Regions from separate parts of the Clostridium moutaii genome, predicted to be linked through region 3. Evidence: riboswitches for the same ligand, from Rfam matches in the RefSeq annotation. Region 3 holds a riboswitch; each other region holds the start of a gene.
The links. Region 3 has a riboswitch for glycine ahead of AB8U03_RS10745 (GrdX family protein). Riboswitches for the same ligand answer to the same signal wherever they lie in the genome.
Positions count from the first base shown of each region.

Region 1: another riboswitch for glycine. It lies ahead of AB8U03_RS12655 (ACT domain-containing protein); the one in region 3 lies ahead of AB8U03_RS10745 (GrdX family protein).
Region 2: another riboswitch for glycine. It lies ahead of gcvT (glycine cleavage system aminomethyltransferase GcvT); the one in region 3 lies ahead of AB8U03_RS10745 (GrdX family protein).
Region 4: another riboswitch for glycine. It lies ahead of AB8U03_RS12085 (amino acid permease); the one in region 3 lies ahead of AB8U03_RS10745 (GrdX family protein).

Region 1 covers NZ_JBGEWD010000012.1:66,903-70,172, reverse strand. The annotation lists gene AB8U03_RS12660 (PFL family protein) at 1-1,225, opposite strand, end outside; gene AB8U03_RS12655 (ACT domain-containing protein) at 1,243-1,512, opposite strand; glycine riboswitch at 1,660-1,749, opposite strand; gene tpx (thiol peroxidase) at 1,925-2,419, opposite strand; gene ymfI (elongation factor P 5-aminopentanone reductase) at 2,594-3,270, shown strand, end outside.
Region 2 covers NZ_JBGEWD010000006.1:155,346-158,615, forward strand. The annotation lists gene gcvPA (aminomethyl-transferring glycine dehydrogenase subunit GcvPA) at 1-180, opposite strand, end outside; gene gcvH (glycine cleavage system protein GcvH) at 185-565, opposite strand; gene gcvT (glycine cleavage system aminomethyltransferase GcvT) at 590-1,696, opposite strand; glycine riboswitch at 1,756-1,848, opposite strand; gene AB8U03_RS08255 (L-2-amino-thiazoline-4-carboxylic acid hydrolase) at 2,036-2,491, opposite strand; gene proC (pyrroline-5-carboxylate reductase) at 2,516-3,270, opposite strand, start outside.
Region 3 covers NZ_JBGEWD010000009.1:103,656-106,925, reverse strand. The annotation lists gene AB8U03_RS10755 (Crp/Fnr family transcriptional regulator) at 1-364, opposite strand, end outside; gene AB8U03_RS10750 (ATP-binding protein) at 478-1,224, shown strand; glycine riboswitch at 1,501-1,601, shown strand; gene AB8U03_RS10745 (GrdX family protein) at 1,733-2,107, shown strand; gene trxB (thioredoxin-disulfide reductase) at 2,213-3,139, shown strand; gene trxA (thioredoxin TrxA) at 3,157-3,270, shown strand, end outside.
Region 4 covers NZ_JBGEWD010000011.1:61,645-64,914, reverse strand. The annotation lists gene AB8U03_RS12090 (tetratricopeptide repeat protein) at 191-1,108, opposite strand; glycine riboswitch at 1,340-1,427, shown strand; partial or broken gene AB8U03_RS12085 (amino acid permease) at 1,547-1,735, shown strand; gene AB8U03_RS12080 (helix-turn-helix transcriptional regulator) at 1,887-2,090, shown strand; gene AB8U03_RS12075 (DUF6442 family protein) at 2,087-2,515, shown strand; gene AB8U03_RS12070 (hypothetical protein) at 2,520-2,900, shown strand; gene AB8U03_RS12065 (DUF2200 domain-containing protein) at 3,141-3,270, shown strand, end outside.

The DNA.
Region 1 (3,270 bases), on a different contig from region 3:
ATTTATTGTAAACGGGAATTAATCTTACAGCAGTTGTTTTACTGTTTATCATTCCAATGGCGGCTTCATCTGCAATTATGGCAGATATGGTGGATTCAGGTGTGTCACCTGGTATTCCTATCATGTCAAGTCCTACAGAACATACACAGGTCATAGCTTCTAATTTTTCTAAATTAAGGGAACCTGCATTTACTGCGCTTATCATCCCTTCATCTTCACTTACAGGTATAAAGGCACCACTAAGCCCTCCAACTTGGGAGGCAGCCATTATACCACCTTTTTTAACGGCATCGTTTAAAAGGGCGAGAGCTGCTGTTGTACCTGGACATCCACAGCTCTCCAGTCCCATTTCTTCAAGAATTCTTGCAACACTATCTCCTACAGCAGGTGTTGGGGCCAGAGATAGATCAACTATACCAAAGGGGACATTTAATCTTCTAGAGGCTTCACCGGCCACCAATTGACCCATTCTAGTTATCTTAAAGGCAGTCTTTTTTATAGTTTCAGCTACTGCATTAAAACTTCCACTCTTTACCTCTTCCAATGCGGATTTTACAACACCGGGACCGCTAACACCTACATTTATTATTGCATCGGCCTCTCCAATGCCGTGAAATGCTCCTGCCATAAAGGGATTATCCTCAACAGCATTTGAAAATATTACAAGTTTGGCACATCCTATGCTGTCATCTTTTCTAGTGAGATAAGCAGTTCTTTTTACTATCTTTCCCATATCCTTTACTGCATTCATGTTTATTCCTGCTTTTGTAGTTGCCACATTTACTGAAGAGCATACTTTTTTGGTGGATGCCAGTGCTTCCGGTATAGATTCTATAAGTATTTTATCACCTTTGGAATAACCTTTATGTACAAGTGCTGAAAAACCTCCAATGAAATCTATACCGAGAGTTTCGGTGGTTTTATCCAAGATTTTTGCAAATCCTACATAGTCTGTATCTGAAGTTGCTTGAGCTACAAGGGAAATAGGGGATACGGATACTCTTTTGTGTATTATCGGTATACCATATTCTGTTTCAATTTGTTCTGCAGTTTTAACTAAATTTTCAGCATACCTGGTTATTTTATCATAGATTTTTATCCGTGCTTTATCTCCGTCACTATCAATACAGTCCATAAGGGATATACCCATGGTAATAGTCCTTATATCCAGGTTTTCTTTGTCTATCATATTTATTGTTTCCATTATATTTTTAGTATTTATCATTTCATTCACACCCCAGTCTAAATTTCTTGCATAGAAGTAAATATGTCTTCCCTTTGAATTTTAACTACAACACCTATTTCTTTAGCTTTGTTTTCAAGAGCATTTTTTATACTTGTAAAATCTGTTTTCATTTTACTTAAGTCTACAAGCATTATCATGGTAAAATAATTTTCTATTAGAGTTTGGTTAATATCCAAAATATTTATATTATTTTTAAATAATACGGAAGTTATTTTGTAAATAATACCTACCTTATCTTTTCCAAGTACTGTTATAAATGCGTTCATTGTTCTATCCATCTCCTTAATATTTAGTTGAAAGCTTTCACTGGAAGATAACCATTTATGGGAGAAAATAAAAAGAGATTAAAATAAAATTAATCTCTGGTAAACAAGACTTTAAAATAGTAAATACTAAGCTCTACTATATTAAACATAAAGTCCCCTGTCCCTTTTACCTGAGAGTTTCGCTATAATTAGCTTTCCCCTTCGGCGCTCCTTAAGAGTCTCTCCAGAGGCTTGTCCGACAACGGTTTATAAACTATAAAATAAACATATTCCGTTAACTTCATCCAGCCTATTAAATTGTTAAGGTGATTATAACATGTTTTATGGATTAATTCAAATACAGTTTTGCAGCAAAAAATAAAAAAGTTACTCAGCTTATTTAAGGGCTCAGCAACCTTTCTGTTTTATTATGTTATTTTGCCTTTTTAGCAGCAGCTAGTATGGCATCAAAATTCGGTTGATTTGTAACTTCGGGAACGTATTCTACATAAATAATTTTATTTGTGCTGTCCGCTACAAAAGCAGCTCTAGCTAAAAGACCCAAATCATCCATATATGTGCCAAAGTTTTTACCAAATAATCTGTCCTTAAAGTCTGATGCTGTAATTACATTTTTTATTCCGTTAGCAGCACACCATCGGTTTTGAGCAAAAGGCAAATCCATGGATATTGTATATACAGTCACACCGGGAATTTCCGATGTTTTCTCATTGAAAGTTCTGGTTTCTAAATCACAAACAGGTGTATCTATAGAAGGTACTGTTAAAAATATTCTAACTCCCTTTGTATCTTTTAAAGAAATGGTATCCATTGCGTTATTTATAACAGCAAAGTCAGGTACTGTATCACCTATTTTAAGAGTATTGCCAGAAACCTTTACAGGTTTTCCTTGAAATTTTAATTTCATATATATCCCTCCAAACAAAAAATACTAATTAATAATTATTATCTATTATAATAGCACAAATGTACAAAATATGCAAATTAATTATAATTTAAATTTAATATGTAAATTTAATGTATAATATTAATTGAAACAACAGTTAAAATCAAATTTTCTTTAGAAGGTAGGAGTTTTAAGATGGAAGATTTAGGAGGAAAGGTAGCTGTAATCACTGGAGCATCAAGGGGAATAGGGAGGAGTACTGCTGTAAATATGGCAAAGTGCGGCGCCTGTGTAGTAATAAATTTTAAGCAAGATGAAAAGGGAGCATATAAGACTCTGGAGATGGTTAAGCAAGCAGGATCTTTGGGAGTGGTTTTACAGGGAGATGTGAGTTTATACAGTGATGCTGAAAGGATAATAAAAAATACTATAGATAAGATGGGTAAAATAGATGTACTGGTAAATAATGCGGGAGTTTGTCATATAGGACTTTTTGTAGATATGCAGCAGGATGAATGGAATTCTATAATAGATGTTAATTTGAAGGGAATGCTCAACTGTACCCATTGTGCATTAAAATACATGATTCCAAGGAAAAGTGGTTCTATAATAAATATTTCATCTATGTGGGGAAATGTGGGTGCTTCTTGTGAAACAATTTATTCTGCCACTAAAGGAGCAATAAATCTTTTTACTAAATCTCTTGGAAAAGAAATGGCACCATCTAATATTAGAGTAAATGCAGTTGCGCCAGGGGTAATAGATACCCAAATGAATTCTTGTTTAAAAATTGAAGATAAAGAAAGTCTATTGGAGGAAATACCTACAGGAAGATTTGGAAGCGGTGTTGATATAGCAAAGGCAGTGTGCTT
Region 2 (3,270 bases), on a different contig from region 3:
TGCAATGCTTTTCATATATGAACTCACCTCAAGTTCAGACATTCCATCATTTATATCCAATTTTCTATTTAATCGTATATTCTCTGGTATATCAGAAAACAGATCATCTATACCATTTAGTCCTATTTTATTTAACATAATCTGTTTATCTTCATCTGTCAACGGTAAATATGGATACATATTATCACTTCCCTCCGCATAATTTTTCATAGTCCTCTGGGGTTAGAAGCTCTTTAACTTGCGAATCATCCGACATTTTAATGAAAATCATCCAATTTTTATAAGGATCTTCATTGATATATTCCGGATTATCCACAAGTTCCTCATTTATCCCTAATATTTTACCTGATACAGGTATATATAGATCTGAAGCTGCTTTTACAGATTCCACTGCTCCAAACACCTCCCCCTTTTCAAATTCAAAATCCACTTCAGGTAAATCCACAAATACAATATCTCCTAAAGAATCCTGGGCGAAATCAGTAATTCCCACATAAGCCTTATCTCCATCCACTTTTATCCACTCATGATCTTTGGTATACAGTACACTTTCTAAAACTTTCATTTTCCAAACCCCCCGTATAATTAATTATTTTTTATAATTTTTTTTATAAAATTTCTTGTCTACCACTTCCGCTTTTAAAAGTTTACCTCTCACTTTTACAAAGATCTCAGTTCCAAGTCCAGAATATTTAAAATCCACAAGGGCAAGTCCTATATTCTTTTTAAGTGATGGGGAACGATACCCTGTAGTCACTTCACCTATTTTTTTATCTTCTGCAAAAACTTCATATCCATGCCTTGGAATGCCTCTTTCCTTCATTTTAAGTCCAATTATTTTTCTCTTAAGCCCTTCCTTTTTCTGTTTTAAAAGAGCATCCTTGCCTATAAAACTTTTTTTATCAAGTTTCACAAAAAATCCAATTCCAGCTTCAAGAGGGGTGATGGATTCTGAAAGTTCATTTCCATAAAGGAGTAGATTTACTTCAAACCTCAAAGTATCCCTTGCACCAAGCCCTACTGGTTTTATACCCTCTTCCCTTCCGGTTTCAAGTATTTTATCCCACAAATACTCTGCATTTTCAGTGCCAGTGTAAATTTCAAATCCATCTTCCCCTGTATATCCAGTTCTTGATACCATGCATTCTTTCTCTGAAACAAGTACATTTCTTTTACAAAAGAAAAATTTGATTTCCCTTAAATCTGTATTTGTAAGCTTTTGAAGTATTTTTTGAGCTTTTGGACCCTGAATGGCAAGCTGTATAATAGAAGAAGATATATTTTTGATATCAACATCAAAACTCCCCTTGTTACTCAACATCCAGTCAATATCTTTCTCAATATTTGCGGCATTTATCACCAGGAAAAAATGTTCACTATTGAATCTGTAAACTATAATGTCATCCACAATGCCTCCATTTGGATAACACATAGGAGTGTACAGTATTTGATTTTCTTCAAGCACAGATACATCATTTGTAATTAAATTCTGGACAAATTGCAGTGCATCTTTTCCCATTATGTCCACTTCACCCATATGTGAAACGTCAAATAATCCGGCCTTTTCTCGGACTGCTTCATGCTCAGGTATTATACCTTCAAATTGTACCGGCATAGACCATCCTGCAAAGTTTATCATTTTTGCTCCATATTTTTCATAGGAATCAAACAGTGCAGTTCTTTTTAATTTTTCCATGACAAAACCTCCTATTATATTTTTATATAACACAAAAAAGGACATGAAGACTAATTAGTCCACATATCCCTGTTTATTTACCTGAGAGTTTCGATATCAAATACCTTTCACCTTCGGTACTGTTAAAAAACAGATTTTCCAGAGTTCTGTCCTACAGCGCTATTTTTACCTGAAAGTTTTTGAGTGTACACTGTGACTGTACATCATTGCTCCTTCGGTTAACAAATATTATCTCACGCTGTGTTCATCCAATTTTTAACTTTTATTACATTAATAATACACCTTGCTCCATATAATTTCAATAAAAACAATACATATTATTTATTGATTTTTATAAAATTATCTCTTATCTTTAACCACAAATCTACAGCATTTATCACCTGCTGTCTTACAGAGTGGTCTTTCAAATTCTATATTGAATTTGTCATATAATATCTTATCTATCTCACAATATAATGCTCCAATATCTTCTCCATTTAGCTGTTTCCACATATCATGCATAGGACAGTAAGTTATATCGCCCGGATTGTGAGGATCACTTTCCCAGGAAATACTAGGCATATCTTTTACCTTGGCATAAGTTTCTGCATTTATCTTAAGTCCTCTCTCCACAGCTTCTTCTTTCATATTTTCCGCTCTCAATTCTCCAAACTTAGTTACAGCTTCTCTTATTGCCTCTTTTCCTTTATCCTCACCTAGTTTATCAATCATCTCTTTGGCCATAAAATAAAATATTCCAGCCATAAGTTTAGCCATTCTTCCCACAGGCTCATCTTTGCTTCTTATATTAATCATATTATTTTCACCTCTTAAAAATATTTATTTGGATTTCTCTGCAACTTCTTCCATTTTTGTCTTTCCAGCTTCCACGGCATTCATAACAGTTCCTCTAAATTTGCCCTGTTCCAGAGTTCTGACTCCAGCAATAGTGGAGCCACCTGGAGAACATACATTGTCTTTAAGTCTCCCAGGATGCTCTCCAGTTTCCAAAACCATTTTAGCTGAACCCATAACTGTCTGGGCTGCTAAAGTTTGTGCTATATTTCTAGGTATGCCCAATTCCACACCGCCATCTGCCATAGCTTCAATAAGCATATATATGTACGCAGGTCCACATCCACTTATAGCCATTACGGAATCAATTAAATTTTCAGGTACATGAAAAGTCAATCCAAGGGCTCCAAAAATTTTAAGAGTCAATTCTGTATGTTCTTCAGATGCAGTTTTTCCCCCTGCAACTCCAGATGCCCCAGCATTAACAAGCATAGGAGTATTTGGTATAACTCTAACCACTGGAACCTTATCCATTAAATACTTCTCAATAAACGAAGTATTTATACCCCCGACAATGGAGATTACAAACTGTTTCTCTCTATCCCAATCCAAATCCTTTAAACTCCCTAAAACTTCTTTTAACACCTGAGGTTTTATACTAAAAACCACAATATCACAGTTATCAACAAGGTACTTATATCCTTTTTTACCATCACTTGCAATATTACAGACTTTCAAATTATCCTTCAAATATTCAAGTCTGGAACTTGAAGCATCCACAGCATAAATTTCATCTGATG
Region 3 (3,270 bases):
ATAGATTACAGAGTTTTAATATATTTTCTTTAGATATAAATATTATATATGTATTGCTTGATGCAACTATAGTAGCAGGATAGGTATTTCTATTGGAGAATATTATGACCTCGCCAAATATATCGCTTTCTTTTAAACTACTTATAGTAATAGCTTTACCAGAGGAAAATATTTTTTGTACCTCCACAGTTCCGCTTATGACTATTCCTATTTTTGAACAATCTGATTCCTCGATAGCTATAACTTCTCCCTTTAAATAGCGCATTGAGGTATAATTTATTTCTTTGAGAAAATTTTTGATATTATCTTTTGAAAAATGTTTCATTAATATGCAATTACTCAATATATCAGTAATATTTTCCATGTTCTTCTCCAATCTATTTAATATTAAATTATAATTATAATGGTAACATAAGATACGGATTATATAATTTTATTTTATTATAATAGAGACATGAAAACAAGGGAGGAATTTAAATGAAAAGAAAGATTGTTAATATAGATAAGAAAAAATGTAATGGATGTGGTTTGTGTGTAAATGCCTGCCACGAGAATGCCATAGAATTGGTAAATGGAAAAGCTCAGCTTATAAGTGATGAATACTGTGATGGACTTGGAGATTGCCTTCCTGAGTGTCCTACAGGTGCAATAAATATAATTGAAAGGGAAAGCAAAGATTATGATGAGAAATTAGTTATGGAAAGAAAAAGAGAAAAAGACAAACATAATTTTAAAATTTCTATGCCCTGCGGGTGCCCTGGAACAACAGCTAGAAGTATAGATAGGACATCAAGGCCAAAAGTAAAGGTAAATAGGAAGGTTAATGCTAATGCTGAAGAAAATGTCGGTGTTATATCAGAACTTAGGCAGTGGCCAGTTCAATTGAAGCTTATAAATCCTAAGGCAACTTATTTAAAAAATGCAAATCTTCTGGTAGCAGCTGATTGTACGGCTTATGCCTATGCAAATTTCCATGAAGATTTTATTAAAGATCATATTGTGGTAATAGGTTGTCCAAAGCTGGATGATGTAAGCTACTATGAAGAAAAACTTATAGAGATTATAAAAAATAACAATTTGAAAAGTTTAACTGTAGTGAGAATGGAAGTGCCATGCTGTGGTGGAATTGTAAATGCAGTGAAAAATTCTATGCTGAAATCTCAAACTATAGTTCCTTATAGGGAAGTTATAATATCCACTGAAGGAGAGATTATAAGTGAGTAGTTATGTTAAGATACATTATGAGTATATCGTTAATATTATAGATGATATAAAAAAATGGAATATGTAATCTTATTGAAATATATAGAAAAGTATTCAGATGTAATATATAATTAAAATAAATAGGAAATAAATTTTAATTATAAGCTGGATGAATTTTTCGGGAGATTAAGTAGAAATTTAAACAATTAGTTAAATTAAATTTTGTATATTGTTTGCTTTTCTTATTATAAAGAAAAGTTTCATAGAAAAATTTCTTTGAAGAACTACTTAACTATAGAATATCATTCTATAGTATCCTTAAATGGATAGCCGAAGGAGTAAGTATTATTTCTCTTAAATAATATGAATCTCTCAGGTCAAAGGACCGAAAAAGGACAAAACTCTGGAAAGCTTTTAGCACCGACGGAGTAAATCTCTCAGGTAAAAGGGACAGGGTAAAAGAGAATTCTTTTACCCTGTCCTTAATTTTATGTGGATTTAACTGAAAATTTTGAAAAGGAGAAAGAATATGATAGAACCGATAATAGTGGTTACTAATAATCCCATGTGTAAAGAAGAGTTGACAGATAAATATAAAATAGACTTTATAGAGGGTACTGTTATGGATGTATTGGAAAGAGTTAGGAATTATATACATGGCAATCATATATTATTAACCCATCCACTTATGAGCAGCATAAAACCTAATGAAACTCCATATAGAACTATCATAATAACTGAAAAAACTGAAGATGCTATAGATATTAATTCTTTGAATTATATAGAAAGGGGGATTCATACTACTGAAAAATTTTTTCGAGATTATGGTATTCCACACTGGAGTCAAAAAATATTAGATGATTTTTCTTTAATAGATTATGATCTTGTAAAATATAAACTTTAGCAGATGTATAATATAGATAAGAAGAATCTTATTGTTATAAAAGTAAAGAGCATACACTTGAATAGAAAAAATTGTTTGTATTTTAACAATACGAGGAGGTATAAAATGGAGCATATATATGATTGCATAATAATTGGTGGAGGCCCAGCAGGGTTATCTTCAGGTCTTTATGCAGCAAGATCTAAAATGGACACTTTGTTGATAGAAAGGACAAAATATGGGGGACAGATAACTACAACAGATGAACTTGAGAATTACCCAGGTTCCATTGAAAATTGTACAGGAACAAATTTAAGTGAGAGAATGAAAAATCAGGCAGCAGACTTTGGTGTAAAATTTGCTAAAGATGAGATAGTAGATGTAGATATGGATGGGGTAATTAAGGTTTTAAAGAGCAAAAAAGATATTTATAGGGCTAGAACAATAATAATTGCCACAGGTGCAAATCCAAGGCTTTCAGGTTTTAAAAATGAAAGAGAATTGAGAGGCAGGGGAATTTCATATTGTGCAACTTGTGATGCGGATTTTTTTACAGACTTAGATGTAGCAGTAATAGGTGGGGGAGATTCAGCTATTACAGAGGCTATCTATCTTACAAAATTTGCGGAGAGTGTTACGGTTATACACAGAAGGGATGCATTAAGAGCAACAAAATCCTTGCAGGATAAGGCTTTCCATAATTCTAAAATAAAATTCATATGGAATTCTACTGTGGAAGAAGCTGTAGGAAAAGAGATATTGGAACAATTGGTTATAAAAAATAAAATTACAGGTGAAATTCGTAAATTAAAAGTAGATGGATGCTTTGTATTTGTAGGATATGATCCCATATCACAATTATTTAAGGGAAAAGTAACTATGGATGAAAAAGGTTATATTTTGACAGATGAGGATATGAGAACTGATATTTCAGGTGTATTTGCAGCAGGAGATATAAGAAAAAAATCTTTAAGACAGGTTATAACTGCAGCAGCAGACGGTGCCATTGCAGCAACTACTGCAGAAGGTTATATAGAAAAAAATAAAATTTGAAATAGGAGGAAATTACAATGATTGAATTAACAAAACAAAATTTTAATGAAGAGGTGTTAGATTATACTGATAAACCAGTATTTGTAGATTACTGGGGGGATAAATGTGAAATATGCAAACAGCTTATGCCT
Region 4 (3,270 bases), on a different contig from region 3:
GGATTTTGTTTCAGCTTCTTTATTCTAAAAACCACTGACACCTTTGCGTTCAGCACTTTCTGATCCATCACCATAGCTTACAAGTACCTGAAGAAGAATTTCCCCAAGAGTCTGTATTGGATTAATTGTACATGCAATAAGGGAAACTGTAGATATAAGCGGTGTTGAAGATGGACTTGATGTAGTCTTTTTAGATATAATTATGAATAAATTCCTTAAATGAATTCAATTGCCTTATTTTTTCAAGCTCTTCATCTTCCAGAACATATTTTAAAAATTGGGGGTATAATTTTAAAGCCTGGATTATATCCTCACAGGCCTGGTTTTTCTCATTTATTAAGGCGTAAAAGCAGCTTCTGTTATAATACAGAAAATGGACTTCACTGCAGTTGTCAATTCCACGGGATAAAATTTTTATACCTCTTTCTGTATCTTTATATTTATAGATTACTGCTAAATTCAAGTAGCTGTATTCATAATTTTTGTTTTTTTCAATAGCCCTTTCATAGAATCCAGCAGCTTTTTTTACCATATTGAATTTACAGCAGATTACACCCATATTGAACAGGGCCAGATAATTATGAGGATTTATTTTAAGGGCCTTTGAAAATTTTTTATATGCAAGATCATTTTGATCTTTTTCTTCATAAATACTACCCAAGTTTAAGTTTGCCCAAAAATCCAGGGGACTTAAGCTTAACAGCCTTTTATAAGTGTATATTGCCAGATCTTTTTTACCGGATACGTCATAGGCATTTGCCAGAAAAAAGTAGGCTTTATGATAGCTGGGGTTTATATAAATGGCTTTTTTATATAATTTTATAGCTTTTGCATAATTTCCCTCATCATCATATATTGCAGCCAGGCCATAATAAGCCCTTTCTTCACAGTCATCTATGCTTAAAGCTTCTTTATAATATTCCTTGACTTTCTCTGATTTTCCCCAGAAGTCATATATTAATGCCAGGTTGATTATGGCATCTACATCTTTACCCTTTGAAAGTTCATAAACCTTATTGTATAGATTAAGTGATTTAATTAGGTTGTTTTGTTCAAAAGCTTCTTCTGCTTTTTCCAGATATCTGTTGATTTTCATATCATTTTTCATAAATACACCATTTCTTTTTTTATTTTTAGTGTCTATAGATTAAGTTATCATCAATAGAAGTTAATTTCAAGGTTTCTTTTGTGAAATTTCATTGTATACCTTTTCGAGGATCAGGAATTTGCTATTGGTACAATAATTTTGAAAGATAATATTTTTATTTCAATTAGAAATGAAAAAAATATTGCATTTTTAGTGAATATACATTAATATATAACGGTAAAAAAATAATTCAGATGAATCCTTGGAGAGACTCTTAAAAGAGCACCGAAGGAGAAAGTCCCAGGACGAAACTCTCAGGTAAAAGGACAGGAAAAAGGTAACATATCTTATAAAAGTAATACATAATCAATTACTTCATTTTAGATCTTATCTGTTCCCATTTGTATCTCCAATTGCAAAATATTTATATGGAGGGATAAAATGGATCAATCAACAAAGATGTCACAAAATCAAAATCTATCAAGAGGATTAAAAAATCGTCATGTTCAATTACTTGCAATAGGAGGTGCAATTGGTACTGGATTGTTTCTTGGATCAGGAAGATCCATTCACCTGGCAGGGCCGTCTATTTTATTTGCATATACCATAACAGGCATAATTTGTTTTTTAATTATGCGTGCCCTGGGGAATCATTGTTTTCCAAAGCAGCAAGTATCATAAACTTTGTTGTACTGACATCGGCAGCTTCTGCTTTTTATGGAAAGTACACTTGACATTTTGAATAGAACTGATATACTTGACATATGGAAAGCACACTTTCCATAAGAAGGAGCGAAATGTGAAAAACCGACTGGAAGAAATACGAAAGAAACATGGCTTAAGCCAGGAAGATTTGGCGGCAGCTCTTGAAGTGTCAAGACAGACAATTGGTTCCCTTGAAAACGGCAGATATAACCCGTCAATAATATTGGCCTTTAAAATAGCAAAATACTTTAATATGAATATTGAAGAAATTTTTATTTATGAGGAGGATGAAAAATGAAAAAAAGCACTTATTACATCATGACTGTAATTGGATTGCTGTTGATGGGCATAGGAGCATATTTTGTCAAAACAGTTGTTGATCCACGGGGAATGCTTAAGGCTCTGCCATATATCTGCATGGGATTGGGATGCGGCATTTTCGGACATGGTGCTGGAGGAATAATAAGCCTCAGGGCTTTAAAGGATTATCCTCATATTAAAAAGCAAATGGAAATTGACAGGCAGGATGAACGTAATATTGCTATTGGGAACAGAGCAAAGGCCAGGGGATATGATATGATGATATTTATTTTTGGTGCTTTAATGCTTGTTTTTGCTTTAATGGGTGTTGATTTTGCAGCTGTTCTTCTTTTAGCTTTTGCCTACCTGTTTGTCATAGGATATAGCCTTTACTATCGTTTTAAGTATGACAAGGAGATGTGAGAAAATGAAAACTTTTAACTATGTATTTATTGCAATAGTAGTTATACTGTTGATTAGTTCATCGGTGGGTATGTTTTTTGTAGGAGGATATACTCCGGAGACTATATCTGCAATTTTAATATCTGCATCGGTATATTTGGTCATAAGCGGGATATATAATAAATTTTTTGTTAGGAAAAGACATAAGGATGAACGAAATCTCAATATTGAAGACAAATCCAAAGCAAAAGCTTTTGATGTTATGGGAATAATATTTGGTATTCTTGTGATTATATATGGCTTTTTAAAGGCTGATTTACTTATAATTTCACTTGCATTTACGGCATATTTGATCATTTTTGGGGTCTATATGATGTACTTTTCCAAATATCATAAAGAAATGTAAGTAAGCCATATTTTATTTGGAAGGCAATAGTTATTTTAAAATTAAATTTATTAAAAGCAGTTTTCTAAAAATTATTAGTATAACTAACTTATAAGTTAATTAATAATGGTAAATTATTGTGAAGTAAAAAATATATATATGATTTGCAGTTAAATAGTAATTTATGATACAGTTTGGAACTATTTATTATTTATAAAATGTGGCAATTATTTTTTATAAAAAGCAAAGGAGAATTTCAAAATGGAGAAAACACGAGTTTTTAGAATGCCTTTTTCAAGTATTTATCCGCTCTATATACAAAAAGCAGAGAAAAAAGGAAGAACAAAAAAAGAAGTAAATGAAATAATTTTTTGGCTTACCGGTTATGATG